DNA from 3 places in the Lysinibacillus sp. VIII_CA genome. Region 1 is predicted to be linked to each of the others. Evidence: riboswitches for the same ligand, from Rfam matches in the RefSeq annotation. Region 1 holds a riboswitch; each other region holds the start of a gene.
The links. A riboswitch is a leader RNA that binds a small molecule or an ion and turns the genes downstream of it on or off. The one in region 1 is predicted to bind cobalamin.
Positions count from the first base shown of each region.

Region 2: another riboswitch for cobalamin. It lies ahead of mmgD (citrate synthase); the one in region 1 lies ahead of ACP3VS_RS16160 (glutaredoxin family protein).
Region 3: another riboswitch for cobalamin. It lies ahead of ACP3VS_RS05950 ((2Fe-2S) ferredoxin domain-containing protein); the one in region 1 lies ahead of ACP3VS_RS16160 (glutaredoxin family protein).

Region 1 covers NZ_JBNFXM010000012.1:78,659-89,857, reverse strand. The annotation lists gene ACP3VS_RS16165 (NAD(P)/FAD-dependent oxidoreductase) at 154-1,059, shown strand; cobalamin riboswitch at 1,586-1,763, shown strand; gene ACP3VS_RS16160 (glutaredoxin family protein) at 1,881-2,105, shown strand; gene nrdI (class Ib ribonucleoside-diphosphate reductase assembly flavoprotein NrdI) at 2,102-2,461, shown strand; gene nrdE (class 1b ribonucleoside-diphosphate reductase subunit alpha) at 2,458-4,551, shown strand; gene nrdF (class 1b ribonucleoside-diphosphate reductase subunit beta) at 4,539-5,507, shown strand; gene dut (dUTP diphosphatase) at 5,519-5,956, shown strand; gene ACP3VS_RS16135 (hypothetical protein) at 6,116-6,382, shown strand; gene ACP3VS_RS16130 (indolepyruvate ferredoxin oxidoreductase subunit alpha) at 6,535-6,771, opposite strand; gene ACP3VS_RS16125 (YwhD family protein) at 6,771-7,286, opposite strand; gene ACP3VS_RS16120 (S-layer homology domain-containing protein) at 8,335-10,812, shown strand; gene ACP3VS_RS16115 (acyltransferase) at 10,905-11,199, opposite strand, start outside.
Region 2 covers NZ_JBNFXM010000006.1:107,772-118,970, forward strand. The annotation lists gene nikA (nickel ABC transporter substrate-binding protein) at 1-1,194, shown strand, start outside; gene nikB (nickel ABC transporter permease) at 1,266-2,219, shown strand; gene ACP3VS_RS10760 (ABC transporter permease subunit) at 2,221-3,024, shown strand; gene ACP3VS_RS10765 (ABC transporter ATP-binding protein) at 3,035-3,808, shown strand; gene ACP3VS_RS10770 (ABC transporter ATP-binding protein) at 3,811-4,629, shown strand; gene ACP3VS_RS10775 (NUDIX hydrolase) at 4,677-5,162, opposite strand; cobalamin riboswitch at 5,394-5,588, shown strand; gene mmgD (citrate synthase) at 5,778-6,899, shown strand; gene ACP3VS_RS10785 (bifunctional 2-methylcitrate dehydratase/aconitate hydratase) at 6,997-8,430, shown strand; gene prpB (methylisocitrate lyase) at 8,473-9,387, shown strand; gene ACP3VS_RS10795 (acyl-CoA dehydrogenase family protein) at 9,397-11,091, shown strand; gene ACP3VS_RS10800 (enoyl-CoA hydratase-related protein) at 11,102-11,199, shown strand, end outside.
Region 3 covers NZ_JBNFXM010000003.1:108,214-119,412, forward strand. The annotation lists gene ACP3VS_RS05925 (S8 family serine peptidase) at 1-1,522, opposite strand, end outside; gene ACP3VS_RS05930 (energy-coupling factor ABC transporter ATP-binding protein) at 1,680-2,528, opposite strand; gene cbiQ (cobalt ECF transporter T component CbiQ) at 2,525-3,301, opposite strand; gene ACP3VS_RS05940 (energy-coupling factor ABC transporter substrate-binding protein) at 3,304-3,576, opposite strand; gene ACP3VS_RS05945 (energy-coupling factor ABC transporter permease) at 3,578-4,324, opposite strand; cobalamin riboswitch at 4,470-4,654, opposite strand; cobalamin riboswitch at 4,913-5,094, shown strand; gene ACP3VS_RS05950 ((2Fe-2S) ferredoxin domain-containing protein) at 5,237-5,608, shown strand; gene cobJ (precorrin-3B C(17)-methyltransferase) at 5,613-7,280, shown strand; gene ACP3VS_RS05960 (sirohydrochlorin chelatase) at 7,295-8,242, shown strand; gene cobK (precorrin-6A reductase) at 8,239-9,000, shown strand; gene ACP3VS_RS05970 (precorrin-8X methylmutase) at 9,013-9,672, shown strand; gene ACP3VS_RS05975 (cobalt-precorrin-5B (C(1))-methyltransferase) at 9,672-10,805, shown strand; gene ACP3VS_RS05980 (bifunctional cobalt-precorrin-7 (C(5))-methyltransferase/cobalt-precorrin-6B (C(15))-methyltransferase) at 10,762-11,199, shown strand, end outside.

The DNA of each region.
Region 1 (11,199 bases):
CGTTATTTTATGCTACGTAATCCTTAATGAGGTAGTTAAACATTAAGGGTTTAATGACTCATAATTGAAAAGGTATATAACTTTTGCGGTGTCTTTTGCCTTAATTACAGATATTAAAGGTCTATAATATATTTTGATGTGGAGGAAAAAAGGATGAATAAATACGATTGTGTAATTATAGGTGGTGGCCCTGCTGGTTTAAGTGCTGCCTTAACATTGGGAAGGGCGCGCAGAAAGATTGCTATATTTGATAATGGAACTAATCGAAATCGTGTAACTCAAGAGTCGCATGGTTTTTTAACAAGAGATGGGATAAAGCCACAAGAATTTAAGAATATAGCTAGTAAAGAAATAAAATCTTACCCATCTATATCTATGTTAGATCAAACAATTATCGAGATAACTAAAGATGATAAAAGCGGTTTATTTCTTGTCAAAACTTCGGAAAATAAATCATATATGTCTGCAAAAGTATTGTTAGCTACTGGAATACAAGAGGAGTTTCCCCTCCCGCAAATCAGACAATATTATGGTAAAAGCTTGTTTAGCTGTCCTTATTGCGATGGTTGGGAGCTGAGAGACAAGCCATTGGCTATCATAGCAGAAAAAGAGGAGCATATTAAACATATGACCAAATTGGTTTTTAATTGGTCACAGGATTTAATCGTTTTTACGAATGGTCATCAACTTTCCGATAACGTTCAAAGTGAATTTGAACGTAAAAAAATTAAACTGTATACAGAATGTGTAAAAAACTTGCATGGGGAAGATAGTAACTTAATTAGTATTGAATTAGAAACAGGTGAACATATTTTAAGAAGTGGTGGATTTGTCGTACCTAATTTTTATCGTCCAAATAAATTTGCTAAACAGCTAAATTGCCAAGTTGATGAAAATGGGACAATTATTACTGATGGTACTGGACGAACAACAGCGGCTGGAATATATGTTGCAGGTGAAACGGAAAAGGGGGGTGCCTCTTCTTTAATGATCGCTGCTGCGGAAGGTTTTAAGACAGCCTCTAGTATAAATTTGGATATAACAATAGATAGGTTTTAAGTAAAAGGTTAGCTGATGAGTATAGAAAATTCATCAGCTATTTTTGTAAATAAAGGATAAAGTTAATATACCTAGTTGAGCGGACAGAGAAAGAACTTGGATATGTTATACTATGAATACAGAATAACTGGCTAAAGGTACCTGATTATTATGAATAGTTGCAAAGGGACAAGTACAACGAAAAATCTGCAAAGATAGGATATATTGAGTATGATGAATGATTTACATCTTTCTCAAAGTGGGTTGACGATTATGTAGTTTTAGTCATAATTGCATCTTTACTATTATGGAAAGATGCCTTTTTTATGAATAAAATTTCAATTGGGCCTCCGTTATTAGGTAAATAAATGATCAGCATGTATCTTCCTATTTTTTTTATAGTTATATTTTTATATGATTATGTTTTAGCTCTTTCGTTTAAGGTTATGTGAGAAAATATGAATAGTCTCAAATTGATGAACTTTTATTTCGCGATTTACTTTTTATATAAAGGATGGTACACTTAAAACTATTGAAAAACAATATATTGTGTTCGTTTTGTATAGGTACTACTATATGTAGTTTAATAGGGAAGTTCGGTACTATTCCGACGCTGTCCCCGCAACTGTAAAGCTGACGATGATTGTAACCACTGTGCATTCGCATGGGAAGGAAATCAGAGATTGAAGCAAAGCCAGGAGACCTGCCTTTATAAAACAAATTTATCATTTCTTCGGGGATTAAGAGATGGGAACGTCAGTATTTTTAGTATGTTAACGTTTCCATGTAAGCTATCTCTTTAGAAGAGGTAGCTTTTTTATTTTATGAAAAGAGGGATTACTATGAAACTTTATACGAAAACAATCTGTCCAAAATGCCTTTGGGTAAAATCCGAATTACAACGAGCAGGACTTGAAGCAGAAATTGTTAATATTGATCACGATGAACAAGCTAAACAAACAATTATTGATGCAGGTTTTTTAAGTGTGCCTGTTTTAGAGGTGGATGAAACATTTATAGGGGATGTTCAGGAAATTGTTTCTCGTATTGAGATGATTACACTATGATCGTTTACGCTAGTCGTACAGGAAATGTCCGCAATGTAGTATCTAAACTAAGGGCAGAATCTATTGAACTCTCAGAGGAATTAAGCTTGAATAAGCCTTATCTTTTAATTACATACACAGATGGTTTAGGCGACATTCCAGCAAAAGTGCAACGTTTCTTAGATAAAAACAGAGATTTTTGTAAAGGAGTAGTTGCTAGTGGCAACAGTAACTTTGGACATCATGTATTTGGCGCAGCAGGAGAGAAAATTGCTACTACCTATCATGTACCATTAGTGAGGAAATTAGATTTGCGCGGCAATCAAACAGATTATGAAGCTATACAAACGTTTTATGAAACGAGGGTAATGGGATGAAAACTTATTTAAAGCTTAATAATGACGTACTGAATCGTTATAGTACAACGGGGCTACTAGAGTTAGAAAAGGATCGTGAGGCTACGCGCCGCTACTTTTTAGAATATGTCAACGTACGTTTACGTTACTTTATAGATATAGAGGAAAAAATCCGCTATTTAGTTGATGAAGGCTACTACGAAAAAGCTTTTATCGACATGTACGAGATGGATTTTATTAAAAAGTTGTACAAAAAAGCGTATGATTATAATTTCCGTTTCCCATCATTTATGAGTGCTAGCAAATTTTATGACAGCTACGCTATGAAAAGTCGTGATGGAGAAGAAATCTTAGAAAAATATGAGGACCGGATTGTCATTATTGCCTTGTACTTGGCACAGGGGAACACGGTACTAGCAGAACGTTCTGTAGAAGCGATGATGGAAGCCTATCAACCTGCAACGCCTACTGCATTAAATAGTGGGAAGAAAGCTCGTGGCGAATTAGTAAGTTGCTTTAAATTATCCATGGATGACTCCATGAATAGCATCGCTGAAAATATTGGTTATTGTTTAGAGCTATCACGTCTAGGTGGAGGGGTCGGGGTCAACTTAACGGATTTACGTCCTTTAGGTGATCCAATTAAAGAAATACTAAATCGTGCAAGTGGTGTGATTCCAGTGGCGAAACTATTAGAAAATTCTTTTAGTTATTCTAATCAGCTTGGTCAGCGTAATGGCTCAGGAGTTGTTTACCTTAATATTTTCCATGCAGATATAGAGAATTTTATTTCATCAAAAAAACCAAATGCTGATGATAAAATTCGCCTCGCAACACTATCAACAGGTATTATTATACCAAGTATTTTCTTCGAACTGATGAAGCGTGATAAAGATATAGTGTTATTTAGTCCATATGATATTTTTAAAGTATATGGTAAACGAATGTCGGAAATTTCAATTTCTGATATGTACTATGAACTACTAGATAATCCTAAAATCCGTAAAATTAAACGTTTGAATGCGCGTAGACTCTATACAGAGGTAAAAAAAGCTCAATTCGAATCCGGTTATCCCTTTGAAATTTTTGATGATAATGTTAATGACGTACATCCACTAAAAAATATCGGTCGCGTAAAAATGTCAAACTTATGTACTGAAATCTTGCAAGTTCAAGAAACTAGTGTTATCACAGATCAAGATCAACCTAACGAATATGGGTTAGATGTGTCGTGTAATTTAGGGTCAATTGATATCCACGCAGCGAGTAAAGTAAATGATTTTGAAGCATTAATCGATACAGCTATGCACTTATTAACAAATGTATCCCAAATGACGCACATCAAAAATGTTCCGTCGGTCGCAAAAGCCAATCAATTAATGCACTCAGTAGGTCTAGGGTGTATGAATCTCCATGGACATCTTGTTACGGAGGGAATTATGTATGGCTCGAAAGATTCTATTCATTTCATGGACCGCTTTATGGAAGCAATGAACTATTATTCTCTAAAATCATCGATGGAAATGGCTAAAGAAAAAGCAGAAACGTTCTATCGATTTGAAGATAGCGATTATGCTTCAGGTATCTATTTTGATCAATATGTAAATAAGACTGAAGAAGAGCTTTCACCTGCTGTATTAAAAGCACTCGGAAACATTCCAATCATTACTAGTAAAATGTGGGGATTATTAAAGCAAGATGTTATGCAATATGGCTTATTCCATTCATATCGTTTAGCTATAGCACCAACTGGTAGTATTTCGTACATTCGTAGCTGTACGGCCTCCATCTCTCCATGTACAGAACGTGTAGAGGTTCGTGATTATGCAGATAGTCGAACAATTTATCCAATGCCACATTTAACAAATGAAAACAGTCATCTATATGTAGAGGCCTATGATGTTGATCCTTATGATTTAATTGATTTATACGCAGCTTCTCAAAAACATGTTGACCAAGGTATTTCAATGACTCTTTATGTCACTGATAATTGGACAACAGAACAACTAGCTAAAGTATACATTTATGCATGGGTTAAAGGGATTAAGTCCGTTTACTATGTTCGTCAACGATTACAAAGCTTAGAGGAGTGTGTAGCATGTCAAATATAGTGTATGAGGCAGTCAACTGGAACAAAGCAACAAGTGAACTGGCCCAAATTTTTTGGGACCAGCAATGGAAGCAAATTTGGTTTCCCGAAGAAATTGCAGTGAGTAAAGATATTCAACAGTGGAAAAGTTTTGAGCATCAGGACACGTATAAAAAAGTGTTTGCAGGATTAACCTTGCTGGATACCGTTCAGACAAATATTGGGATGAATCGTGTTGCTGCTTATACAGATGATTTACAGGAAAAGGCTGTATTAACCGTTTTTGATGCATTTGAGGCAATACATGCTAAATCATATTCTTATATATTTACAACGCTTTGTACAAACGAGGAAATAGACGAGCTCTTTGAATGGGTAAAGAAAAATGAATATTTACAATATAAGGCAAATAAAATAGCGGATATTTATAATAGTATTGAAGAAGGGGACGCTGAGAGCTTATGGAAAGCGATGTTTTCATCCGTTATGCTTGAATCCTTCCTTTTCTATTCTGGCTTTTTCTACCCATTATACTTAGGTGGGCAAGGTTTTTTAAGAAACAGTGCTGAAATTATTTCCCTCATTTTGCGCGACGAATCCATTCATGGTGTTGCAGTAGGATTTTTTGCTCAAAATCTATATAAGCAATTTTCAAAAGAAAAGCAAGAAGCTTTACAATTATGGGGCTATGAATTACTGCTGGATTTATATCAGAATGAAATGAAATATACAGAGGACATTTATGCGGAGACAGGATTATCGCCTGAGGTAAAAGCCTATGTGCGTTATAATGCAAATAAAGCCTTAATGAATGTTGGTTTTGAAGCTATGTTTCCTGAAGAAGAAGTGAATCCAATCGTTATGAATGGAATTCGTAATGAGGGCTCCACATATGATTTCTTTTCACAAAAGGGGGCTACCTATGCTAAGGCAAAAGTAGCGCCAATTACAGATGACACATTTAATTTTAATCGTTAGGATGAAGAACAATGAATGTAGAAGTAAAAATCAAAAGAATGCATGAAGATGCAATGCTACCCATGCAAGCTAACCCTGGCGATGCTGGGATGGACCTCTATTCCATTGAAACTGTAGAGATACCTGCTGGTGGGACTAAATTAATTAAAACAGGAATTCAAATTGAATTACCAAAAGGAACGGAAGCACAAATTCGACCAAGAAGTGGACTAGCCTTAAAACATAGTATTACAGTGCTCAATAGCCCAGGAACAATCGATGAAGGCTATAGAGGGGAAATCGGTGTAATTTTAATTAATCATGGTCAAGATACGTTCTTCGTAGAAAAATCTATGCGAATTGCCCAGATGGTGATTCAATTTGTCCCTACTATTCAACTCTTGGAAGTTAATGAATTATCTCAAACGGTTCGTGGAACTTCGGGATTTGGAGCGAGTGGTACAAAATAAGATTAAGTTTTCAATAGGCGTTTGTAAGGATTGAGTTTGGTATGTACTGAACTCAATCCTTTTTATTTTTCCCTAGAATAATCTAATCAATTTATATTTAAACATAGGTTGTCACATTTGTGTAACGTAGGTTCAGTAGGATTTATATGAGGTGATAATATGGCAGAAGAGTTTGGCATTAACCGAATGGTTGCTGGAGCGGATCAATATATCAAGTATTTAATGGATATTTTTAATGATTATGGCTGTCATTGGGCATTTTATGCATTTCGTGAAGGTACGTGGGATGGTATAGATTTTGAATTAGGTAATAAACCTGTCGGGGAGGCATATTGGAATGCGAAGGCTAATAGAGAGCTACCCTATAGACAAGCAATAGAAGTAGATAATTCTATTTGGGAGGTCTTGAAAATAGATAGCAAGTAATATGGTTTGTTCGCTAAGATCAAATAAAAAGTATATGAGTAGTACAAACCATCGTTTGTACTACTTTTTCACATGACGTTCAGAGCTCTAAATCATGACATCTATTCAATCAATATATTGCTGCTGGAATTAGATAGTAAGCTGTATATCATCTAGTTCCGAAAATAATTACGTGCTAGTAGAGTGGCAGAATGATATTCAGCAGGCAATTCATCCTCAAAAAAAATAGCCTCTACGGGACAAACTAATTCACAAGCGCCACAATCGATACAGATATCAGGGTTAATGACATATTGTGTATCTGTATTTACAATGCAATTTACGGGACAGACATCTAAACAAACGGCTGCTTTTTCATCCCTACATAATTCTGTAATTACAAAGGCCATTATAAATCCTCCCCTAATTGATGTTTTAATTCTTCAGGCGAGTGCTTCCAATACTGTTCATTAAATTCAGATAAAAATTGGAAAAGTAGTTTTTTTGAATTGGGATCGACATGACTTAGGATAAATGTCCCTTTAAGTGCTTTATCTAAATAATTTACTTGCTCTGGCAACGATTTATAGCCAAGTTTAATGCGTCGTTCTTCCTTTGCTACCCGTACTTCACTTGCAGTACATCCCGCATAATAAGGTCCATTTTCCCCGACCTGAAGAGCTACCCAAACGATCCAATAACGATTATAATCGTCACTAGCATGAGCTAAATCTGGTGAAAAACGCACTTTTTTTTCAATAATACTTCGCCCATGTAAGGCTTCTAAGTCTATAAATACGTGTTTTTTTTCACAATCTATAATAATAGGCGTTACATTATTTAAATCAAGGGTACCTACGCCGTAACCCCCATCTCCATCGGTTGAATCATTACTTAAGATGGTAAAATGTATCTTTTCTTTCATAGAAAACACCCCCACATACTTTCTACAATATTTACATGTTCCGATTTCCAAACAATTTATAGTACAAAAAATAGCACACTTATTACGATAGCTTTAAAAAAGAATCTAATTGAACGTTTTAGTAGCAATTTTAAACTATGCGTAAGGGCTGCCTAGGATTTCTCCTTATACTTTTTAGATTAAAAAGTATAACTGAACTATACAGCTTATTATCCTTTGTTGTCTTCGGACTTACGTCTGAATTGTTATGATCTGGTAAATTAACTATATACAGTTATGGATATTTCGCTAAAAAATTTTGGAATTTCACGTAATTAAGGAACTTGAAAAATAGTCTATTAAGAGGATGATTTAGGATAAATGGAGCTCAACCATTCTCCTAGTCTGTTGAAAAAGTTTACTTGACTAAGGGGAGGTAGTGCCATCCACAGACATTCTGCTGCACGACAACATTCAATTCTTATACCATTTTTATGAAAAAACGCATCTTTCCTATATTTATTTTCATCCATCCCTTCAAAAAAACGATATATAATTTCAAGCTCACTCAATTAGCGAAACAATGATTTTAACAATTTATATTTTATTAGCATAGAATTTGGTCTGTTAATATTTTACATTTATATCGTTAGAAAAGCTATTAGCCCTACTATTATTTTAAAAAATAAATGGAATCTAAAAAAATAGAAAGTTAAAGTTTCCAGCAATAAATAACTGTTTTTTCTGCATCTTGTCTTCATTTCTCTATGAGTTTCTATTTATAGGTAATTATTTATGAAATAATTACCTATACGACCAATTTGGTATTAAAATTACCTTATTTTTAGCGTTTATTTATTGGTAATGTAGTTATATTATTGTCTTGTAAAGCAAATTTAAGATTGATTGGTATATTTCATCATGAAAATTTTTGAAGGCTGCTTTATCCATAACTATTAGTAATTATTATTTGAGAGAACGTATTATACATATTAATAAAATTTATTAGAGCGGTAATATTGTTCTCACAGAATAATATAATTTATTTGAATTCTGGAGGAATATACAAATGACGAAACATAACAAAGGTCGTAAATTTTTTGCAACTACTGCTACAGCAGCACTTGTAGCATCAGCAATCGTACCGGTAGCATCAGCTGCTGAATTTAATGATGCAGGTAGCATTTCATCATGGGCAAAAGAAGCAGTACAGTTTTTAACTGACAAAGGTTTCATCCAAGGTGACGAAAAAGGAAACTTCAACCCAGCTGGTACACTTACTCGTGCTGAAGCAGCTGAAATTTTATCAAAAGCATTAGACTTAAAAGCTACTGGAACAGAAGATTTTACAGATGTAAATGAAAATGACTGGTTCTATAATGCAGTGCTTGCCACTTCACCAGAATTATTTGATGGTATGGGTAATGGTAAATTTGAACCGAAAGCACAATTAACAAGAGAACAAGCTGCAAAAGTTATCGTACAAGGTTATCAATTAACTGGTAAAGCAGACCTTAGTCAATTCTCAGATGCTTCTAAAGCTTCTAAATGGGCTGTATCTTACTTAGAAACAGCTGTTGAAAATGGTGTAATTAATGGTAAAGGATCATTATTAGCACCACAGGATAAAATTAGCCGCGAAGAATTTGCTACTATGGTAAAGCGTACAATTGATGCAGTTCAAGAAGTAACACCAGCAGTAGAATCTGTAAAAGGGCTTAACGCAAAAGAATTTGAAGTGAAGTTCAACACAGCTGTTGATGCAAAAGATGCTGCTGTAACAGCGAAATACGCTATTGACGGGGTAGCTATTACGAACGCAAAAGTTTCTGAAGACGGAATGACTGTTATTTTAACAACTGATAAAGAAATTAAATTAACAAATGGCAAAGTAACTGTAAACCCAATCAAAACAAAAGCAGATGCAAAAGTTCTAACTGAAGAGTTTAATAAATTAATCACATTTGCTGATACAACTCCTGTTAGCGTAAATTCTGTTGAAGCAAAAGGCACAACAGCAGTAATCACTTTCGATGAGCTTGTACAAAACGAAGGAACAGTTAGCTTAAATGGTACTGAACTTGCTAAAGATCGTTATACTTTATCTGGAAAGACATTAACAATCAAAGGTTTAACTGCTGAACAGACTTATAAAGTAGACATCGTAGGAGCAACTGACTTTGCTAATAATATTGCAAATCCGATTGCAGTGAACTTCACGGTTCTAAAAGCAGACGTTGATAATTCAAAACCAACTGTTTCAACTGCTGTGAATGGTACAGAAATTACGTTTGATTTCTCAGAAGAATTAATGAAGCAAAATCTTGATGCAGATGCGGGCGCTACTGCTGAAGAATATGCAAAAGTAACGGTTGGTTCTACGGTTTACTACTTAAAAGATGCTGATATGAAAGATGCAGAAGATAAAACTGTATTTACTATTGATGCAAAAGCTGCATTAGGTACAGCTACATTCATTAATGCGGACGTTAAAGTAGAAGGACAAAAAGATTTAGCTGGCAATGCAGGAGATGCATTTGAGTTCAAGGCTATTCTATCTAAAGATTTAACGCCTGCTACACTTGTATCTGCTTCTACTAAAATGTTAGTAGCTGATGATGTAAATGCTACTACTGATGTAGATGCGCTATACCTTACTTTTAGCGAACCAGTAAAAGTAGATGGTAAATTAACTCTTAAAACTCAAAATGGTATTGCTTACACTACTGGAAAAGAAACAGCTGTAAAAGCAGATGCTGGTTATGATGTAGATGGTAACGGTAAAATTGAGGGTGCAGAGAAAAATACGGTGAAAGTGGACATTGATTTAGATAGTAATTCAACATATACATTTGAATTATCTGCTAAAGCAGTGGCTGACTTAGCTGGCAACGTAACTGCAGATACAATTACATTCAATGTGACAACTGGAACGTATGAAGCTACACCAGAAACTACTACAGATTCATTAGTACTTGGGACAACACCAGTTGTTGTAACAGATAACAATGTATTCACTGTTGAATATGCTGCTGATGTGACTGCAACAGCAACAAATGCTTCTAACTACACACTTGGAGGAAAAGAGCTACCTGCTGGCACTCAACTTCAATTTGTGGACGGCACTAAAAAAGTACGATTCACTTTACCAGAAGGTTCTATCACGGCAAATGGTAATTATGTACTTGAAGCTAAAAATGTAGTAGATACAAAAGGTAACACTCTTAAAAATGGAAAAGCTACTACTCTAGTGGCTCTTAAAGAAAATATTGTACCTGTAGCTTCTAAAGTAACAGTAGTAGATAGCAAAACATTTACAGTTGACTTCACTGAAAGTATTGCTGATCAAGCTACACCAACAGGTTTAACAGTAAAAATTGCTGGTTCAACTGTAGAAGTGGCTAAAGCTGCTGTAGCTAATGGTAAATTAACTGTGACAACAAAAGCTGACTATGCTTTAACTGATAGCATTGTAGTTGAATTTAAAGCTACAAACCTTGTTGATGCTAATAACAACAAAGTAAAAGACGGTTCAATTTCAAAATAATTAAGCCGATCATTGAAAAAAGCTCTGTGGAACAATTTCCACAGGGCTTTTTTGTTAGTCAATATAGTTTCTACTATTATAAGAGGCAACATTTATTTATAAGGAAATTCTTTTGGAATCTGTCCGAATGCAATCCAATGATATTTAAAATATTTCCCCACCAAAAATACCACAATCCACGTAATAAATAGAGCAACAATAAAACCTCCGACACTCCAAACATGAAATAAGAGACTATTACCGCTGACAGGAATTTGGCGATAAAGGAAGAGGAAAAAAGGATGTAGTAGATAAATGCCAAATGATAATGTACCAAGATTAATAAGGGCATTTACAAAGGCTTTATTCCCTATATTAAAAATCCAGAAAGAAAGCTGTAACAAGACG
Region 2 (11,199 bases), on a different contig from region 1:
CATATAAAAGAGGTCGTCAAAGTAGATGAATCAACAATACGTTTGCAATTAGACGAACCGTATTACCCTGTGTTAAACGAATTAGCCTTTGTCAGACCATTCCGTTTTTTAGGGGATAATGGCTTCCCAGACGGCGATAAGACAAATGATTCCATTCAATCAGCTATTGGCACAGGGCCATGGGTTTTAACCGACTATAAAAAAGACGAATATGCTTTATTTAGCCGTAATGAACATTATTGGGGAGAAAAGCCTCTCGTAGATAAAATAAAGGTTAAAATCATCCCAAATTCGGAATCCATTTCGTTAGCCTTTGAAAATGAAGAATTAGATGTCATTTATGGGCGAGGGGTTATTAGTTTAGATAACTATACGTATTTAAGAGATAGTGGCAAATATAAAACAGCTACATCTGAGCCATTGTCTACGAAAGCATTACTGTTCAATACACAATCTGGACCGTTAGCTGAGCTAAAGGTTCGACAAGCGATGCAATATGCTATCAATAAGGAACAAATGGTAGAAAGCATTACACATGGTACAGAAAAAGTGGCTAACACGCTATTTTGGGAAGCAATTCCATATGCCAATATTGATTTAGCCCCCATTATATATAATCCTGAAAAAGCACAGAAATTGCTAGATGAAGCTGGATGGACGCTACAGAAGGGTGAAAAAATTCGTTCAAAAAATGGTCAACCCCTTACATTAGATTTAATCTATATTGCTACTGATGCCATTCAAAAACCTATGGCAGAGTTAATGCAGGGCGAGCTAGCGAAAATAGGCGTACAGTTAAATATTGAAGGCGCCGATGTGATGGTCGGTCTGCAAAAATTAATGGATGATCAGGTTGATATTAACTTCTGGCGAACTAATGGACCGCCGACTGATCCACATAGCTTTGCAAATGAATCAGCTACACCAAATGCTAGTGGTGTTTATGAAGCAAAATTAGGCTTACCAAATACTCAAGAAATCGATACTAACATACATCAATTATTAGTCGGGACCGATGAAGAAGAACGCGTGCAGCTATACACGGATATTTTAACAATGTTCCACAAACAAGCATTGTTCTATCCAATATCGTATGAAACGAATCAAGTTATTTATCAACCATATATGAAGGATTTTGCACCACGTGCTTCTGAGTATGACATTCCATATGCACAAATGGATAAAGAAAACTAAGTATGAAAGAGAGAGTGTGTCGAACCAGGACAACTCTCTTTTTATCATCGGATGAAATAGGAAGTGACGACATGTACGAATCGACTTGGATGTTTTGTGTAAAAAGAATTCTCACACTTCCATTTGTATTAGTAGGCGTATCTATTCTGACCTTTGTGTTTATTCGTTTCGTACCAGTAGAACCAGCAGAGGTCATTCTTCGACTTGCAAGAATAGCCCCAACACCAGAGGCTATACAAACTTTACGAGAAGAATTAGGGACAGATAAGCCTTTTATCATGCAATATCTGCTATGGGTAAAAGGCGTTTTACAGCTAGACTTTGGGACATCTTTTGTTAGTAAATTACCCGTTGGTGATGAGCTATTTGCTAAGCTACCCGCTACCATCGAATTAGCTTTAGTAGCATTTATCCTTATTTTAACCTTTAGTATTCCATTAGGGGTTGTGAGCGCATTATATAAGCATTCCTTTATCGATAAAATCATTCGATTATTTACAGTCCTAAGTGTTTCCATTCCAACATTTTGGTTAGGGTTTATCCTACTTTATCTATTCAGTTTAAAACTTGGGATTTTTCCGACGAATGGAAAAGGTTCAGGAGCACATTTAGTTTTACCAGCTTTCACATTAGCTTTACCTACAATCGGATTGTTCTCACAGTTTATCCGCTCTGCCATCATTGAAGAATACGAGCAGCCCTATGTAAAATATGCACAGCTTAGAGGCTTAAAAAAATCGGTCATTCTCATCCGACACGTGGGGAGGAATGCTGCCATACCGATATCAACTTTGTTAGGGATGACACTCGGAAATTTGCTAGGTGGGGCTGTCATTGTAGAGCAAGTATTTAGTTGGCCTGGACTCGGTAGATATTTAATAGAATCCATAACGAATCGTGATTACCCCGTTGTACAATGCTATGTGTTGGTGATCGCTGTCATCTATGTGCTCGCCAATCTAGGCACAGATGTATTGCATCGTTTATTGGATCCTCATCTGATGATGAAGAATAGGAGAGAGTAAAGTGAACTTAGAACGTATACATATGAGAAGATTTATGAGTCTCACTATACTAATCATCATTGGTTTACTAGGACTGTTTGCCCCAATCATGATGCCTCATGACCCTTTAGCAGTCGATATTTCTAAGAAATTTTTAGCACCTTCATGGGACTATCCATTAGGAACAGACCAATTAGGAAGATGTGTCTTCTCACGATTGCTTTTAGGGATTCGGTATTCTTTAGGTGCGGCGCTCGTCATACAAATAGTTGCTATTGTAGTAGCGATCCTGTTGGGCGCATGGGTCTCTTTAAAAAGAGGTATAATAGATGCGCTATTTATTCGGATATGCGATATTTTATTAGCTTTTCCAACACTTGTACTAGCATTTGGGCTTTTAGGTGTATTAGGGCCAAGCTTAAAAAATGTGTTAATCGCACTTATTTTGACACAGCTTATTTATTATTCAAGACTAATTCGAAGTTTATTTATCGGCATGAATGAAAAGGATTTTATTCTAGCGGCAAGAATAAGCGGTACTACAGGTGTGAAATTAATTATTCGTCACTATCTCCCTCATGTTTGGCCTCCTATTGTAACGATTGTTGCATTAGATATGGGAAAGGTTATTTTAGAGATTGCAGGCTTTTCCTTTATAGGGCTTGGCGTGCAGGCTCCCACTCCTGAGTGGGGAATGATGGTAAATGAAGGGAAGCAATATATCCGCCAACATCCCGAATTAATGCTATATCCTGGGCTTACTATCGTTCTAGTTGTCCTAGTATGTAATGTTTTGGCAAGTAGTTTAAAGACGCCTGACCAGTAAAGGGGAAGTTATGAAAAAAGTTTTAGAAGTGAAAGACTTATCGGTCAAAATTGGAGAACAAAATATTTTAAACGCCATTCATCTGACAGCCTATCAAGGCCGCGTTTTGGGGATTATTGGCGAAAGCGGTAGTGGGAAAACCATGCTTTGCCAAGCTATCATGCAAGCCTTACCGTCTAGAGCGCAGATTATCAAAGGGCACATATTCTACCATCAACAAGATTTATTGAAGATAAATGCTGCTCAAATGAGAGCTTATCGTGGAAGACATCTATCTATTATTATGCAAAATCCTTCGACTGCCTTTGACCGTGTGCAAACCATTGAAAGTCATTTTCGTGAATCATTAAAGGCTCATTTTGTTATAACTAAAAATGAAATTAGACAAATTGCTATGGAAAGCATGTCAAAAGTTAATTTACCTAATCCCGAGAAACTTTTACACTATTATCCATTCCAATTAAGTGGGGGAATGCTACAGCGTGTAATGATTGCTTTGTCACTGGCAATTCAAGCCTCGGTATACATAGCTGATGAGCCAACGACAGCTCTTGATACAGTCAACCAAAAACAGGTATTGACATTATTTGATCGGATTCGCCTGGAAACACAGGCAGCCATACTTCTTGTGACGCATGATTTAGGCGTTATTGCTGAACTAGCTGATGATGTAGCCGTGATGTATAAAGGGGAACTAATTGAACAAGCAAATGTCTATGATTTTTTTGATGCACCACAGCATCCTTATACAAAGAAACTATTACAATCCCGAATGATGTTTTAGAGGTGAAAAAATTGAAGCTACTAGAAGTGAGAAATATTGAGAAGAACTATGCACATAGACCGTTCATATTCAAGCGAAGACAGGATGCTCCTGTATTACAGAAAGTATCATTTTCACTTCAGGAGGGGGAATGCTTAGGGATTGTTGGACAAAGTGGCTCAGGAAAAAGCACATTGGGCCGAATTATATTAGGAATGGAAAGGCCAACAGCCGGTGAGGTTCTATTTCAAGGGGTTAATCTTTATGATGCCACTAGCCAACAGAAAAAAATGATACGGAGAGATTTACAAGCAGTCTTTCAAAATAGCTATCATTCATTAAATCCAAAGCACACTATTTTTCAAATTTTAGAGGAACCGTACCTAAATTTCGAGCATTATAGCTCAGCTGAGAGACACTATAAGGTAAAGGAATTACTTAATCATGTAGAGTTAGAAAAATCTATTGCCGAAAAGCATCCTTCCCAGCTTAGCGGTGGGCAACAACAGCGGGTAAACATTGCAAGAGCGCTTGCCTTACATCCAAAATTAATTGTTTTAGATGAAGCCATTAGTAGTTTAGATATGATTTTGCGAAAACAAATCATTCAATTACTACAGACACTACAAAAGGATTTGCAACTTGCATACATTTTCATTTCTCATGACTTACAGGCTACACGCTTTATTTCAGATCGCATCCTCGTCATGCAAAATGGTCAGCTAGTAGAGGAAATCATGAAAGGTGAACCATTTAAGCATTCCGCATCACTTGAGCTATACAACGCGATTTTGCCCAGTCACCCTCGCGAAAGAATTCACAAGAATACTAGTTTGGAATGATCTGAAATGTCTTTGCGAAGAAAGTCCTTATTAAAATTCTTACATTGTTATTTGGAAAGCTTCGTAAAGGAGCTTTCGAACCCCCATATTTTGCCCTCTAGGTTGTTTAAGAGAGCGACCGTCCTCTGTTCCATATTATTCGGAAGTTCTTCCTTACTGAAATAAGTGAGGCTTAAGCTCTCACCATCCTTCATTTCCAATACACCCCTTACATGTTTAGCTCTATAAAGGTGAATGACTGTATAGATTTCATCGCCATTCGGATAACAGTAGTAATAATCAGGTCCTGAAAAAACACCGATAAACTCAAACTCTTTAGCCACGAGACCAGTTTCCTCATAAAGTTCACGAGCAGCAACCTGCTCTAATGTTTCGTTTATTTCCATTGAACCGCCAGGTAATCCCCAATCCAACGTATCTGAACGATGTTGAAAGAGTATTTTCTTATCATCATTAACAACAAGAACTGTCGAACCAACGCTTATAATTGGTCTATTACCGATAAGCTTTCTTAATTCAGTTATATAGCCCATCCCGTCACTCCTCGTTTCATCGTAATGCAAAACAAATCGCTTTTTTAAAGCAGGCTTCATAAATATAGCTCCATTGGGATTGATTAACAATCTTTTTTTGAGCGAAATAATGCTTAAATATGCAGAATAGTTCGTCAAAAATGAAAAATAGCTTTTTATAATCAGTCTTTTCTGAATTTTACCTATATTGATTGTTTGGAAACCTCTATGTTAAGGTAAAAAGACAAATTGAATATGCTAAATTTTGGTGGTTCAAATGGGTTTGATTCCATTTGATTAAAAGGGAAGTTGGTGTGAGTCCAACACTGTCCCGCAACTGTATGTAGGAGTTCCATAACGAGACCACTGTTTTGTTCTTCAAGACGGGAAGGTGTTATAGGAATGTTGATGATAAGTCAGGAGACCTGCCACTAAATAAGCATCAATTGACCTACGAGGATAGGGAGGTGTTAGCTACTGTATGATGATTGTGAATGGATGTAAGTTCACTGTTTTTTGTTCTGTCATACTTTTGTAGATTAACAACTTCTAAAGGATAGAAGTTGTTTTTTTGTTGTTCTTTCGAGTTTGAATGGTAACGCTTACAAGAATGATTAAACAAAGGGGTTGTAATCTATGGAGTTAACGTATTCACCAGGTCTTGATGGAGTTATTGCTGCGGAAACAAAACTGTCTTTCTTAGACGTAGTAGGCAGTCAAATTGTTATACGTGGCTATGATTTGATTGAACTATCTCAGCGATACGCCTATTTAGATATTGTCCATTTATTATTGCACGGAAACCTACCAACTACTGAGCAACAAGCTGACGTACAGGATAAATTGAAAGAAAACTATCACGTTCCACAAGAGCTTTTTCAAATTTTCAACTTATTACCAAATGGGACACATGCGATGGACGGCCTTCGAACTGGAATTTCAGCGTTAGCAGGGTATGATCAGCACATCCATGATCGTTCGACTGAAATGAATGTAACACGAGCATATCGACTTTTAGGTGGAATGCCCAACATCGTTGCGAATAGCTACCGTGTATTAAATGGTCAAGATGTTGTAGAACCGGATAGTCAGCTTTCTTATAGTGCTAATTTTTATTACATGATTACTGGAAGAAAACCAACACCATTAGAAGAGGGAATTTTTGACCAATCACTTGTTTTATATAGTGAACATGAAATGCCGAATTCGACCTTTGCTGCTCGTGTTATTGCCTCCACACAATCCGATCTGTATGGTGCTCTAACTGGTGCTGTCGCATCATTGAAAGGAAATTTGCATGGTGGGGCGAACGAGGCAGTCATGTATATGCTGCTTGAAGCTAAGACTGTGGAGGGCTTTGAAGCGATGCTGAAAAACAAGCTCAAAAATAAAGATAAAATAATGGGCTTTGGCCATCGTGTCTATATGAAAAAAATGGACCCAAGAGCGCAGATCATGAAAGAAGCTTTGTATAAACTATGCTTGGAGCAAGGGGATGACTGCTTATATCACATGTGCGAAGCCGGTGAAAAAGTGATGGTGGAGGAAAAAGGCTTGTATCCAAATTTAGATTATTATGCTGCGCCCGTGTACTACATGCTGGGCTTACCAATTGAATTATATACGCCTATTTTCTTTGGCTCTCGAACGATCGGTTTATGTGCACATGTGATCGAACAACATGACAATAATCGATTATTTAGACCTCGTGTTCATTATATAGGCGAGCGTCATAACCTTGAAGAATTGTCGGTATAATCAAGTTTTAACAACTCGCCATAGAGCTGATGGACATTCTGACCAATGCCCATCAGCATACAGTATATCAAATTCATACCTTGAAAGGAAGATATAGATGATTAAAACGAATGAAAAAACGATGACAGACCAGCTTCTTATTGATATTGCGGATTACGTATTAAACACAAAGATTACGAGCGAAGAAGCTTACGAAACGGCTCGATATGTTTTATTGGATACGTTAGGTTGTGGCATTTTAGCTTTACAATATCCTGAATGTACAAAACTTCTAGGTCCTGTAGTACCAGGTACAGTCGTTCCAAATGGTACTCGTATTCCAGGAACATCCTATGTCCTTGATCCAGTTAAAGGTGCCTTTAATATCGGTTGTATGATCCGTTGGTTGGATTATAACGATACATGGTTGGCGGCAGAATGGGGGCATCCTTCTGATAATCTTGGTGGTATTTTAGCTGTAGCTGATTATTTGAGTCGTGTACGAGTTGCAGAAGGGCAAGAGCCTCTCCAAATGAAAGATGTTTTAGAAATGATGATTCAAGCCCATGAAATACAAGGAATACTTGCACTCGAAAATAGCTTAAATCGTGTTGGCTTAGATCACGTTTTATTTGTCAAAATAGCGACAACAGCTGTTGTTACAAAGGCTTTAGGGGGCACTCATCAAGAGATTGTCAATGCTTTATCAAATGCTTGGATTGATAATTCAAGTTTAAGAACCTATCGACATGCTCCTAATACGGGATCAAGAAAATCATGGGCTGCTGGCGATGCTACAAGCAGGGCCGTACAACTAGCAATGATGGCTGTGAAAGGGGAAATGGGCTATGCAACTGCATTATCTGCACCAGGCTGGGGATTCCAAGATGTGCTCTTTCATAAGCAAGAATTAAAGCTTGCGAGACCACTTGCATCTTATGTTATGGAAAATGTCCTCTTTAAAGTTTCATATCCTGCAGAGTTTCATGCTCAAACGGCTGCAGAATGTGCCGTTCATTTGCATGCTGAAGTAAAAAATCGCCTAGCTGATATTGACCGCATAGAAATTACAACACATGAATCAGCCATGCGAATTATCGATAAAGAAGGGCCTCTTCACAATCCTGCAGATCGAGATCACTGCCTTCAATATATTACAGCGATTGGTCTTATTTATGGTGACATTACCGCAAATCACTATGAAGATGAGGTGGCGGCAGATCCACGAATCGATGACTTGCGTAATAAAATGGTTGTTGTGGAAAAAGGCCAATATACAATCGACTATTTAGACCCTGATAAACGATCCATTGCGAACGCTGTTCAAGTTTATTACAAAGATGGTACATCAACTGAGCTAATTGAGTGTGAATATCCTTTAGGACATCGTTTCCGCCGTAAGGAAGCATTCCCTCAGATTATTGATAAATTCCAGCAAAACCTTCGTACGCATTATGCTCAAAAACAACTCAATAAAATAAACGATGTTTGTGTAAATAAAGAGCTGCTTGAACAAATTGCTGTTCATGAATTTGTTAATCTATTTATTTAATTTAGATGGATTCCGAACGCAATAAAGAGGAGGTATTTAAAAATGACATGGATTGTCCAAGAAGCAAAGACACAAAAACAATTAGCTGAACAATTTAAAGCTCATATCGCTCGTTCAGCTATTTTGCAAATACCAGGGGTACATGATGCAATGGCTGGTTTGATGGCTAAAAAAGTTGGCTTTGAGGCATTATATCTTTCTGGTGCCGCTTATACAGCGAGTAGAGGTTTACCAGACTTAGGGATGATTTATTCAAATGAGATAGCCCAGCGTGCTAGTGATATTATTCGGGCTACAAATTTACCGATGCTAGTGGACATTGATACGGGCTTTGGTGGCGTATTAAATGTTGCCCGTACTGCTCGTGAAATGCTAGAGGCAGGGGTTGCTGCCGTACAGCTAGAGGACCAAAATCTTCCTAAAAAGTGTGGACATTTAAATGGCAAAACTCTTGTTCCAAAGGAGGAAATGATTCAAAAAATAAAAATGATTAAACAAATAGCCCCTACATTAATGATTGTTGCTCGCACGGATGCAAGGTCTGTTGAAGGCTTAGAGCAGGCTATACTAAGAGCCAAAGCATATGTTACTGCTGGTGCAGATGTTATTTTTCCAGAGGCATTACAAACTGAAAAAGAGTTTAAACAATTTGCCAATGAGTTAGATGCCCCCTTATTAGCCAATATGACTGAATTCGGTCAAACTCCTTATTATACCGCTAAGGAATTTGAAAAAATGGGTTACTCGATGGTCATTTATCCCGTTACATCTATGAGAATTGCAGCAAAAGCATACGAGCGCGTATTTGAATTAATAAAAAATACTGGAACACAACAAGAAGCAATTGAGGATATGCAAACAAGAAGCGAATTGTATGAAACGATTTCCTATTATAAATTCGAGGATTTAGATAGTGAATTAGCAAAAACCATCTTACCGAAGGAGGAAATAAAGTAGGAGAGGTAAATGGCTTTTCTCCACTTTCTTTCAAGGAGGGCTTATATGGATCGACTAAAAAACAACATGACGATCTTTACACCTGAGGATTTCCACGATGAAGAAGAGCTCATTGCAAAAACTGCTGAGCTCTTCATTAAACAGGATGTCTCACCGAATATCTCATCCATTGAACAGCAACAATATGAGATCACCCGACAATTGTTCCAAAAAGCAGGTGATCTTGGATTACTGGCCATTGAAATACCCGAAGCTTATGGAGGACTTGAGCTCAATAAAAAAATTTCTGGTCTGGTAGCAGAAAAAATGGGTTTTGGGGGTTCTTTTAGTGTCTCCTACAATATTCATGCAGGGGTGGGCACATTACCCTATATCTATTTTGGAAATGAGGAGCAAAAGCTGAAATACTTACCAAAGTTGGCTTCTGGAGAATGGATTGGAGCTTACGCCCTTACAGAGTCCGAAGCGGGTTCTGATGCACTGCGCCCCAAAACGAATGCTAGATTAACAGAAGACGGGAAAGCATGGCTAGTAAATGGAGAAAAGCAATGGATTACCAATGCTCAGCTAGCAGACGTCTTCGTTGTATTTGCCCAGACGAATAGGGGGATGACTGCGTTGATTGTCGAACGTTCCATTAAAGGGGTATCCGTGGGTCAGGAAGAAGAGAAGATGGGCATTAAAGGCTCTTCAACGGCCACGCTCATTTTAGAGGATGTTATTGTGCCAATCAATTGTGTTCTTGGAGAGGTTGGCAAAGGACATATAGTCGCTATGAACATTTTGAATATGGCACGTCTAAAGCTTGCCTTTTCTAATATAGGAACGGCCAAACAAGCATTTCAAATAGCCGTGAATTATGGGAAGGGACGGAAACAATTTGAACGACCTATCGTTGACTTTACATTGATTCAGGAAAAGCTTGCTGACATGGCCGTTCTGATTTATGGAGCAGAAAGCGGTGCATACCGAACGGCTGGGAAAGTTGATGAGGCTATTGCATCAGCAAGCAATGAAACGATAGTTCAGAAAATATCTGAATTTGCTCTGGAATGCGCACTTCATAAAGTACATTGTTCCGAAGCACTTGGAAGAATAGCTGATGAAGCTGTTCAAATACATGGTGGATATGGCTATATGCAAGATTATGAAGTGGAACGTTTGTATCGAGACGCAAGAATTAACCGTATTTTCGAGGGTACAAATGAAATCAATCGCCTTACAATGGCTAAAATGCTGTGGAAAAAATATGTACAAACAACTGCAATAGAGGGTGATTTTATTCACGCTCAACCATTAGAAAAAAATCACCATTACATCCTTCTCTCCAAGCATTTAATGCAACTAGCTATTCATGTCATTGCAAATGCACAAATTCAACTCGAACAGGAGCAAGAATTTATGCGTTTGTTGGCGGATATGGCCATGGAAACGTATGTCATGGAATCAGCCTGGCTCAGGTCGAAAAAAACTGCACATGTCCAAACAAAACAATTAATGACTGACATATTATGCCAGGATGGTTACCGCAAAATAGAAGAAAGTGCGATTACTATCATTACGGCCGCTGAAAGCAATGAACAAAAACGAGTAAGCTTGCTAAATAACATTCGACAATTAAATATTCCGCTACAGCAAAATCTCTTTATGAAAAAACGGGCACTTGCGAGAACATTCATTGACAACCCAAAAATGATTAGTTAGGAGGAGCAGCATGATCGATACATTTGTCAACGTTAGTAAAGAGGATTCTATTTCAATTATTCATTTAAATCATCCACCTGCAAACACTTTGTCATCAGCCACTATTGA
Region 3 (11,199 bases), on a different contig from region 1:
GGTGACCTTCTTTTTTTCCTACACGAACATCATTAACTTTAATTGGCTCTACTTCACCCTGCTTGTTAGTAGGGTAGAAGTATAAATCAAAGGCATAGTCGTATTGTTCAGCACCTTTTAAAGTTAGCTGTGCATATTCATTTGCCTCTAAATCAACCTTATACCATTTTTTTTCATCTTGCTGCTCGAAAACACCTTGTTCGATATTTAATGTATTTTTGGCAAGAACTTTGGCATTTTTGATACGCTCTTCTTTAGATTCAGAATAATGTTTAGGTAATTTATTTAAATCGAACTGTAAGGCTTTCACAGGATCGACAAGCCCATGACCATAAGTAAGGTCATAACCTTTTTTACCTAAATCTTGTGCTGTCATTTCAAGAATTGCTTCAATCTCATGTGGCTTTAAATTCGGATGCTTTGATTTAAGTAGGGAGACGATGCCTGCCACTACAGGAGATGCCATGGAAGTGCCACTAAACTTGACAAAAGATGATCCTTTTTTCTCATCGTGTACGGTACTGTAGATGTCTTCGCCAGGAGCCACGACATCAACAGAAGGACCGTAATTGGAATAGCTGGATAGTTTATTTCGATCATTCGTGGAACCAACACTTATAACACCTTCATAGGAAGCAGGGAAGGAATAGTCATCCGTCGACTCATTTCCAGCGGCTGCAACAATCGTAATTCCACTATCAATAGCTTTTTGAACAGCATCCTGCATAAGTGGGGATTCACCATAGCCTCCAAGACTCATATTAATGACGTCCACACCTTGCTCAATGGCGTACAGAATACCTTGTGCAATGATAAAATCATTTGCTCCTTCTTTTCCGTTAAAGACATCAATAGGTAGTAGCTTCGCTTGTGGATTAATTCCATGTCCACCAATACCATTGTCTTTGGCTGCGGCAATAATCCCAGCAACATGTGTCCCATGGTCACCTGGATAAGATGTATTTGCCGGAGCAGCTGCATTATAAGGTGTGAGTACTTGAGATTTTAGGTCGGGATGTTTAAAATCAACACCCGAATCGATGACAGCTACTGTTACGTCATTTTCCCCAGCTAATGCTAATGCCTGATCCATTTGCAAAAGGCTTAGATGATACATATCTTTTATCTTTGGGTCAGCCTCTTTGTTGAAAGAATGATAGACATAACTAGGGGATACACTTGTAATCCCTTGCTGCTTTAAATAGTAAGAGACGGCTTTTTCAATGGATACACCTTTGTTAAGTTGAATCACATCATAGCCTAATGAAGGAATAGAGCGGATGACCTTGGAGCCAATTTTTTTATGTACGCTTTTATCAAGGCCGGAATGCTTGATAATAATCGTATCCTTACTCATCCATTTGTCTTCAGTTTTAAGATTCTTACCTGCATGTTGTGAATTGCTTGCTAATACGTTCTTCGCTGTTTGATGTGGTGCCTCCTCTGCAAAAGCTGAAGCCACAGGAACCATTAGCGCAGCGGATGCTGCGACAGCGACTGATTTTTTAAACCAACTTTTCAATTGTATCTCTCCTTGATGTTCTATAATAGGTCTCGACTATACTAATACGGATAAGCGATAGAAAAGTTTCGTAAATGAGGAAAATTTTTCTTCGCAATTTGAAAAATCGAACAGTAAAGGGATGAGCTGTCCGTTATTTTATTATTAATAATGCTTATTAAACCTGAACGGGTAGCTGTTCGATCAATTGTAATAAGTCATGCTTAGAGCGAGGAACTGAAATATTTTCTTGCCATAATTTCTTTTTTTGTAGAGCCATGGTCATTTCAAAGACCCATGGTCGTTCAAGATGTGCCCGTTTTAGCAATTCTTCTTCATAGAACAGGGCGATAGGATCACCATGATAAATAATGTTTCCTGCCTCCATGACGATGATGTGATCCGCCCATTCATAGGCAAGGGAAATGTCGTGAGTAGCAGCGATAATCGTTCGTTCACAGTCTTCTAATTTGGCTAAGTACTGAAAAATCTGAGAAGCATAATAGCTATCAAGACCAGCCGTTGGTTCATCTAATAAAAGGACAGCCGGTTCCATCGCTAATACACCTGCCATTGCCACACGTTTTTTCTGTCCTACACTTAAGAAGTGAATCGGTTTATCAAGTAGCTCTGTTACTTCAGTTTGTGCCACAGCCCAGGCTATTTTTTCTTCAATTTTTTCCGTAGACCATCCTAAATTCAATGGACCATAGGCTATATCTTGCTTAACGGTTCCTGAAAAAAGCTGATTATCAGCATCTTGAAAGACAATTCCCACCTGTTGGCGAAGTGCTTTTAATGCTTTTCTACTATATTGAAGTTCGTTCCCATTAAATGAAATGGTTCCGGCTGTCGGTTTCAAAATGCCATTAAGATGTTGAAATAAAGTGGATTTTCCTGCTCCATTATGACCGAGTATAGCGATTTTTTTCCCTTTTGGAATGTCTAGTGAAATATCTGTCAAAGCCTTTGTTCCATCTGCATAGGCATAAGACAAATTAGTCAGTTGAAAATAATATGCTGTCATGAGAAGTATCCTCCATATACGATAAGGAATAAAAAAATAGCCATCATGCCGAGCCAGTTTTTTTTATTATAGACGGCCGTTTCGTGCCAATAAACCGTTTCACCGCCACGTGCCTGCATGGCATTGTTAAGCTCTCGACTACGCTGAAACATTTCAATAAACAACGCTGCAATCAGCATAGACATCGAACGTAACCATTGCATGGGTGAATGATGGCCAAGGCGGGCTTGCTGGGCTAAATGAATTTTTTGCATGCTTTCGAAAAAAATAAAAATAAAACGATAGGTGAGTTCTACTAACTCAACTAATAAAGGAGGGAGCCTCCATTGGCGAAGCACATAACAAATCTCTTGTACAGATGTTGTTAAAATTAAAAAATATAAGCAGCTTATACTGCCGAGTACGATAAAGAATAGCTGCTGTGCGGTAGCGATACTGGCTCTCCCAATAAAAATTGTCCAGCTCATATACGTAAATGATCCCATATGGGCTGGTAATACATGCGTTGCTGGCGCTATCGAAATTAGGATGGAGATGAGACTTGTGAATAAGAAAAATCCTGGTAGTAATAATAGCTTCGCATAGTATTTTAGTGGGATTTTCGCACCCCAAATGATAAAAGCACTCATTACAAAAAATGTAATGAGTGAAAGTCGTTCCTCTCTCATAATAAGCGTGAATAAAAGTAGTCCTAATGAAAATATCATTTTTTCTAGAGGATGAACGTACGCTAGCTTATTGAGATACGCATACTTATCAATGAGTAACATCATTCTTAACCTTCTTTATGCTTGCCACGCATATAGCCGATAAAGTAGCCGATAAAACCAGCACCAATAGCTGCTTGTAGCACGAATAATAAGCTTTCAATTTCACCACTGGGCGGTTCCCATAAACTATCAAACCATGGCTCATACTCTGCATTAATCTCTCCAATGGCAGCTTCGGCTTCACCATCAGCTCCGCCAAATTCTGCTCCCTTTTGGACGAAGAGCGGGATAATGGCCAATAGCACTACAATCGCTAATAGTAATAAATTTCGTTTCATATTAGTGCGCCTCCTTTGTAGAGAAAACACGTAAAGACTTTAATTCGCTAATATTATATTTTTTCAAGAAGTTCATGACAATAACTGTTAATATCCCTTCACTCACAGCTAACGGGATTTGTGTTAAGGCAAAAATACTTGCGAACTTTGTAAATGAAGCCATAAAGCCACCGACTTCAGATGGGAAAGCAAGTGCTAATTGAATAGAAGTCACCACATATGTACCTAAATCCCCAAGCATAGCCGCAAAGAAAATAGCTAATGAAAACGATAACCCCATTTTTTGCGCCCCTTTAAATACAAAGTAGACGATAAACGGACCTACGATAGCCATCGAAAATGCATTAGCCCCTAATGTTGTGATTCCACCATGTGCTAAAAGTAAAGATTGAAATAATAAAACAATTGTCCCGATGACACTCATCGCTAACGGTCCAAATAAGACTGTTCCGAGACCTACCCCTGTTGGATGTGAACAGCTCCCTGTAACTGAAGGGATTTTTAAGGCTGATAGAACAAAGGCAAACGCACCAGACAGTCCCAGAATCATTTTTGTTTCTGGGTTTTCTTCGATTGTTTTACGAATAGAGCGCAATCCTAAAATAATAAATGGGACGGAGATTACCCACCAAAAAATAGCCCATTCGATTGGTAAAAAACCTTCCATGATATGCATGGCGAAGGCACGTTTTGGCACCATTAAAAAAGCCAATACAAAATAACTAAGTTTCCACCAAGACAGCTTCAATTTTCTTCCTCCAAACTATAAATAGATTTTTAGAATGTAGCGTGCGTAATAAAAAAAGCACTTTTCCGTTGTTGGAAAAGTGCATAGCTAAAAAAGCAAATAACATTCTCATCTGCTAAGCCGCACACCTATCCTCGTAGGATGAAACGATCACATATTTTCGGCAGGTCTCCTGGCTCTAGTTCAACACTTTATAGGTCTTCCCATCCATTGGACAGTGACATTTTCTATAAAGCTCCCTATTACAGTGGCGGGACCGCGCCGGACTTGAACCGGCTTCCCTTTTAAGTAAAATGACGAGCATTTTACACCAAAAATAGTAAGTTGTGAGATTTCACGACAAAGTGTACCACGAATTTCCATAAATATGCTATACTTTTTTATAAAAATTTTGAAATAGACTATCAATGTCGAAAATTCTGATTACTGAGGATTTTGAGAATAAAAGGGAACAACACCAATTTTAAATAACCAAAAACTCTCTGATAAAATTGATAAATTTGTCATGAATTTTTAAAGAAATATTGAAATTTTAAAATAATAAGATATGATTAAGACAGTTTTCTATTAAATATACAATTAAAAATTTCATATAAAACGTCGATAAGTGCTCGAAAAACTCGAGATAATAGGGAAATTGGTGAAAGTCCAATACAGCCCCCGCTACTGTAATAGCTGATGAAATCGCAATGCCACCTGTGCAAACTAGGGAAGGTGCGACAGTAAAATGAAGCTTAAGTCAGGAAACCTGCTTATCAGATTGTGCATGCAAACTTTTCGGAGGGAGAAGTTGAAGCAAAAGCGAGGATCTGTCTTTCAGTCTATTCGTTTTTATTTGGCTTCTACAAACCTTTACTCTTCGGGAGAGTAAAGGTTTTTCTTTTTCCAAAAGCAAAAGAGGGGAGACATAAAATGACAACGTGGAATTTAGAGGGGATGAAAACACATCTCTTTATTTGCAATGGCAGTAGCTGTATGAACAAGGATGGAGAAGAAATTACCCAAGCTATACGGGACGAAATACAGCGAAACGCACTAGATAAAGAAATACATACGACAAGAACACGCTGTAATGGACGATGTAAGGATGCTTGTGTGGTTATTGCTTACCCCCAGGGGAATTGGTACCGTGTACCATCAACGGAGCATGCTAGAACACTTGTACAGGATTTGCATCATGAATCCTTACATAACGATCATGTTTATACACTTCGGGAAGGGACATTGCAGCGAACAGCGCAAACGACAGCCATTAAAGGGATTGAAAAGGTGAAAGAGGGGTAAAAACATGGCGCAAAAAGGGAAAATTTTCGTAGTAGGCTTTGGACCTGGAGACTTTAAGCATATTACGACACGTGCAGTAGAGGCTTTACAACAAAGTGATATGATCATAGGCTATAAAACCTATGTTGAGCTGATTCAAGATTTAGTGAGTGCAAAATCTATTGTCAGTACAGGCATGACAGAAGAAGTGTCCCGTGCTCAGGAGGCAGTTCGTCAAGCAGAGGCAGGAAGTATAGTTTCGGTCATTTCGAGTGGAGATGCGGGCGTTTATGGTATGGCGGGATTAGTGTATGAAGTTTTAATTGAGCTAGGCTGGACAGAGGCAACTGGTATTGAAGTCGAGATTGTCCCGGGTATTTCAGCTATCAATTCATGTGCTAGTTTACTTGGTGCACCGATTATGCATGATGCTTGTACCATTAGTTTAAGTGACCACCTCACTCCGTGGAATTTAATTGCGAAGCGTGTGGAAGCTGCAGCAATGGCCGATTTTGTCATTGCTCTATACAATCCTAAAAGCGGTCGCCGTACAAGACAAATTGTCGAAGCACAGCGAATTCTTTTAGAATATCGTTCACCTGACACTCCAGTAGGGCTTGTGAAAAGTGCCTATCGAGAACGTCAAGAAGTGACGATGACCACATTGGCAGACATGTTGGAACATGATATCGGTATGCTGACAACCGTCATTATCGGAAACTCATCTACGTTTTTCTATGATAATAAAATGATTACGCCACGTGGCTACCAACGTAAATATACACTTGGCGAGGAAAAGCAGCCATTACGTCCACATCAACGTTTACGGGAAGAAAATGAGCCATGGGCGATGAATCAAGAGACAGGAACAGCACGCAATGACTTTGCGGCAGACCCCAATGCAGGGCGAATGAATAAACCCAGTGTAGCCGTTATGCCAAAGCCGAAAAAAACGGCACTTGAAATGGCTACAGCGGCACTTGCAATGGTAAAGGGAACAAATGCTATCAAGGTTACTCCAAAGCTTGTACAACAAAAAATAGAATCCATTTTTGAATTAGCAGTGAGCCCTGGAGTGGCCAATAAATTTTTTACACCACAGCAAATGATGACGTTAGCAGAGGTCGTAGGCGAAGATGGATCGATGGAATACACACCAGATCATCAAATCCATTTAAAAATACCTACAACTACGCCTGAACGCATCACTGAAAAATTACAGCAAGTAGGCTTTTTATTAGCACCAATTGGTGATGTATTGTCGTTGAAGGCTTGCGATTTTTGCTACGGTGAAAAAGCAGATTCCATACCATATGCGGAGGAAATTCAAGAAAAGCTTGGTGGTCTGTCTTTACCGAAAACATTAAATATTGGCTTTAATGGCTGTGGGATGGCTTGTTATCGAGCAGTATTTGACGATATTGGGATTGTCTATCGTAAAAGTAAATTTGATGTCTTTATTGGAGCGAAACCAGTCGGACGTACGGCTCATGCAGCACAGCCTGTTGTAGAAGGCTTGGAGCCTGAACAATTGATTCCTTTAATTACAGCTATTATTGAAGAATATAAAGCCAATGCGCATCCAAACGAACGCTTATTTAAATACTTCAAGCGTGTGAAAAAGATATTGCATTTTACGTATCAAGATATGTCTTCCAAAATAAAAATAGAGCCAGCTCCGTGCGGCGACTAGTGAGGAGAAAAGAGATGAAAGCTATATTATTTGTTGGCCATGGTAGCCGTTTAGCAGCAGGAAATGATGAGGTACGTACATTTATCGAGCAAATGACATCTCGCATTGATGAACAATATCTAGTAGAAACATGTTTCCTAGAATTTGCTTCTCCTAACATTGAAGAAGGTATTACAAATTGTGTGAAAAAGGGTGCTACAGAGGTACATGTAATCCCGATTATATTACTTCATGCAGGTCATTCCAAGCTACATATCCCGGCAGAAATCGAGCATGCCCGTGAGCATTATCCGAATATCACATTCACATATGGTCAAACAATTGGCATTCATGAAGAAATATTTGCGATATTACAAGATCGTTTAGTTGAAATTGGATTTAATACAGAACAAGAACAGGAAGATACAGCCGTTTTATTAATTGCTCGAGGTGGCAGTGATCCTTATGCAAATGGGGACTTTTATAAAATCACACGATTGCTATGGGAAAAACTACCTGTTAAATACGTAGAAAGTGCCTTTATGGGTGTAACGGACCCACGTGTTGAAGAAGGCATTGAACGCTGCGTCAAACTAGGTGCTAAGAAAATAATCATGCTTCCTTACTTTTTATTCACTGGTATTTTAATGGAGCGTATGCATGTTATGTGTGAGAAATTCAATGAGCAATTTCCTGCATGTGAAATTCAAATTGCCAACTACTTTGGCTACCACGAACGTTTACAAAATGTTTTATTAGAGCGTATTGAGCAAGCGATGAATGGTACATCTACAGGTATGCAAGATCTTGAAGATTATCGTGCTTACGCTGCTATTCATGGACATGCACATCATCATCACCATCATGATCACGATCATGGACATGACCATCATCATCACCATCATGATCACGATCATGGACATGACCACCACCACGACCATGACCATGACCATCATCATCATGAAAAGGAGCCCGTTAAATGATTTTCATGTTAGCAGGGACGAGTGATGCAAGAAATCTGGGCCTTGAATTGCAAAGTACAGGTCATGCTGTAACTGCCACTGTTGTGACGGAATCGGCAGCCTCTAGTCTTGCTGACGTTGGCTTGCCTTCCTTAATAGGGAGACTAACAGCGGAAGAAATGGCGACTATTATAATGGAACAAGGCTTTCAATTGGTCGTAGATGCCTCTCATCCATTTGCTGAAGAGGCATCGAAAAATGCTATGGCAGCAGCTGAAAAAGCGCAAGTACCATATATCCGCTATGAACGTGCCCATGAGCATTATGCTCACCCACTTATTACAGTTGTAAAGGATTATGAAGAGGCGGCTCAGTTAGCAGCTGAAAAGCGTGGTGTCATTATGCTGACAACAGGCAGTAAAACGCTTGCTACATTTACGAAAGTTTTACAAGGCTTAGAAAACACAAGAGTCATTGCTCGTATGCTCCCACGACTTGACAATATGGAAAAATGTGAGGCGCTCGGTGTCGCACAGCGAGATATTGTAGCCATTCAAGGCCCATTTTCAAAGGAATTAAATGAAGCATTATTCCGTCAATATGGAGTGACCTTAATGATTACTAAAGAAAGCGGCAAAGTGGGCTCGGTAGACGAGAAGCTAGAGGCAGCCCTTGCCTGTTCTATAGAAACAATTCTTATTGCAAGACCCAATATTAAATATGGCCAACAATATTCCACTTTTGAAGAAGTGTTACAGGCTGTAAAACATACACTTTAGGAGGCAATAACAATGGATTTTAAAACTGATTTCAAACCATTAACAGTAGACCCAGATAAAATTTACGATTACAGTTTCTCAATTATCGCAGAAGAAATGGGGGAGCATAACTTTTCAGAGGATGAATGGAAGGTTGTGCGCCGTATTATCCATGCATCTGCTGACTTTGAGCTAGGTCGTAGCGTTATTATTACACCAGGAGCACTTGAAGCAGGTGTTAAGTCTATTCTGGCAGGGCGTCATGTAATTGCGGATGTGCAAATGATTGAAAGTGGTTCTGGTAAAAAACGTTTCCAAAAACATGGTGGCGATTTACATTGCTATATTGCGGATGAGGATGTATCTGTAGAAGCGAAAAAGCAAAATACAACGCGTGCCATTATATCGATGCAAAAAGCCTCAAAATTACATGAAGGCGGTATTTATGCTATTGGTAATGCCCCAACTGCATTACTAGAATTGATTCGTTTAATTAAGGAAGGCTTAGCAAAACCAGATTTAATTATTGGTATGCCTGTAGGTTTCGTGTCTGCGGCTGAATCGAAAGAGGAGCTGCTAAAACTTGAAGGTATTCCGTACATTACAAATGTTGGTCGTAAAGGCGGTAGTACAGTGACGGTTGCCGCATTAAATGCCATTTCACTTTTAGCGGATGAACAGGCGAAAAAATAATGGAGCGGAAGCCAAAAAAGGATCCTAAGGACATGCGTCACGGTTATACAACAGGAGCCTGTGCAACTGCAGTAACAAAGGCAGCTTTACTTGCCCTTATTACAAATGAAGAGCAAGAAACAAGCACGATTCATTTGCCAATAGGTAGGGATGCGACCTTTACTATTGAAAAATGCCTATTTGAAAACAATGCCGTCAGCTGTGAAACGATTAAAGATGCTGGTGATGACCCAGATGCCACACATCAGGCACTCATCGTCGGTACTGTGAGCTGGGCAGAGATACCTGGTATTCATTTAGATGGAGGGATTGGAGTCGGGCGTGTCACAAAGCCCGGCTTACCAGTGCCTGTTGGAGAGGCGGCCATTAATCCTGTCCCACGGAAAATGATTCACAGCACTGTTCAAGGTGTATTGGATGAATTTCAAATTACGCGAGGGGTTAACGTAGTGATTTCCGTACCTAGGGGCGAGGAGATTGCAAAAAAAACGTTAAATGGTCGTCTTGGTATACTTGGAGGCATCTCTATTTTAGGCACAAGGGGAACCGTCGTGCCTTTTTCAAGTTCTGCGTATATGGCTAGTATTGTACAGGCCATTAGCGTCGCTAAAGAGGCCGGCTGTGAGCATTTAGTAGTGACAACAGGTGGTCGCAGTGAAAAATTTGCGATGAAACAATACCCCCATTTACCTGAAGAAGCTTTTGTGGAAATGGGTGATTTTGTTGGCTTTACTTTAAAGCATTGTAAGCGACTCGGTATTAAACAAGTGTCCCTTGTTGGGATGATGGGGAAATTTTCAAAGGTGGCACAAGGGGTAATGATGGTGCATTCCAAAAGTGCTCCGATTGATTTTAACTTTTTAGCACAACTTGCCGAAGATGTAGGGGCAGATGCAGACACAATAGCCGAAATACGAGAGGCCAACACAGCGTCGCAAGTAGGTGAAATTATGATGGAAAAAGGATATGAATCATTTTTCCATCGTTTGTGTGAGGCCTGCTGCTATTCCTCCATTCATCATATAAAGGGCGGTTTAACGCTTTCCACATCGATTTATTCGATGCAGGGACAATTATTAGGAAGGGCTGATGACATTGCATCGATCGATGAAATTAATTGGAATCGGGGATAACGGATTAGCAAGCTTATTACCACAATACCACCAGTGGATTGAAGACTGTGAGGTACTTGTCGGTGGTGAGCGCGTGCTTGATTTTTTTCCACATTTTACAGGGGAAAAAATCAAGATCAAAGGAGGTCTTTCAGCACTTGTTGAGAGATTGTCAGAGGAAACAAGAGATACGATTATTCTCGCATCAGGAGATCCATTATTTTACGGCGTTGGCGGCTATTTAGCGAAAAAGCTAGATTTGGAGGTTTATCCATACATGAGCTCCATACAACTAGCCTTCGCGAAAATGGGAGAAAGCTGGCAGGATGCTTATGTTACAAGTATTCATGGACGACCTATGAAAGGCTTGGCACAGCGCATCGATGGGAACAAGAAAATAGCTCTATTAACAGAT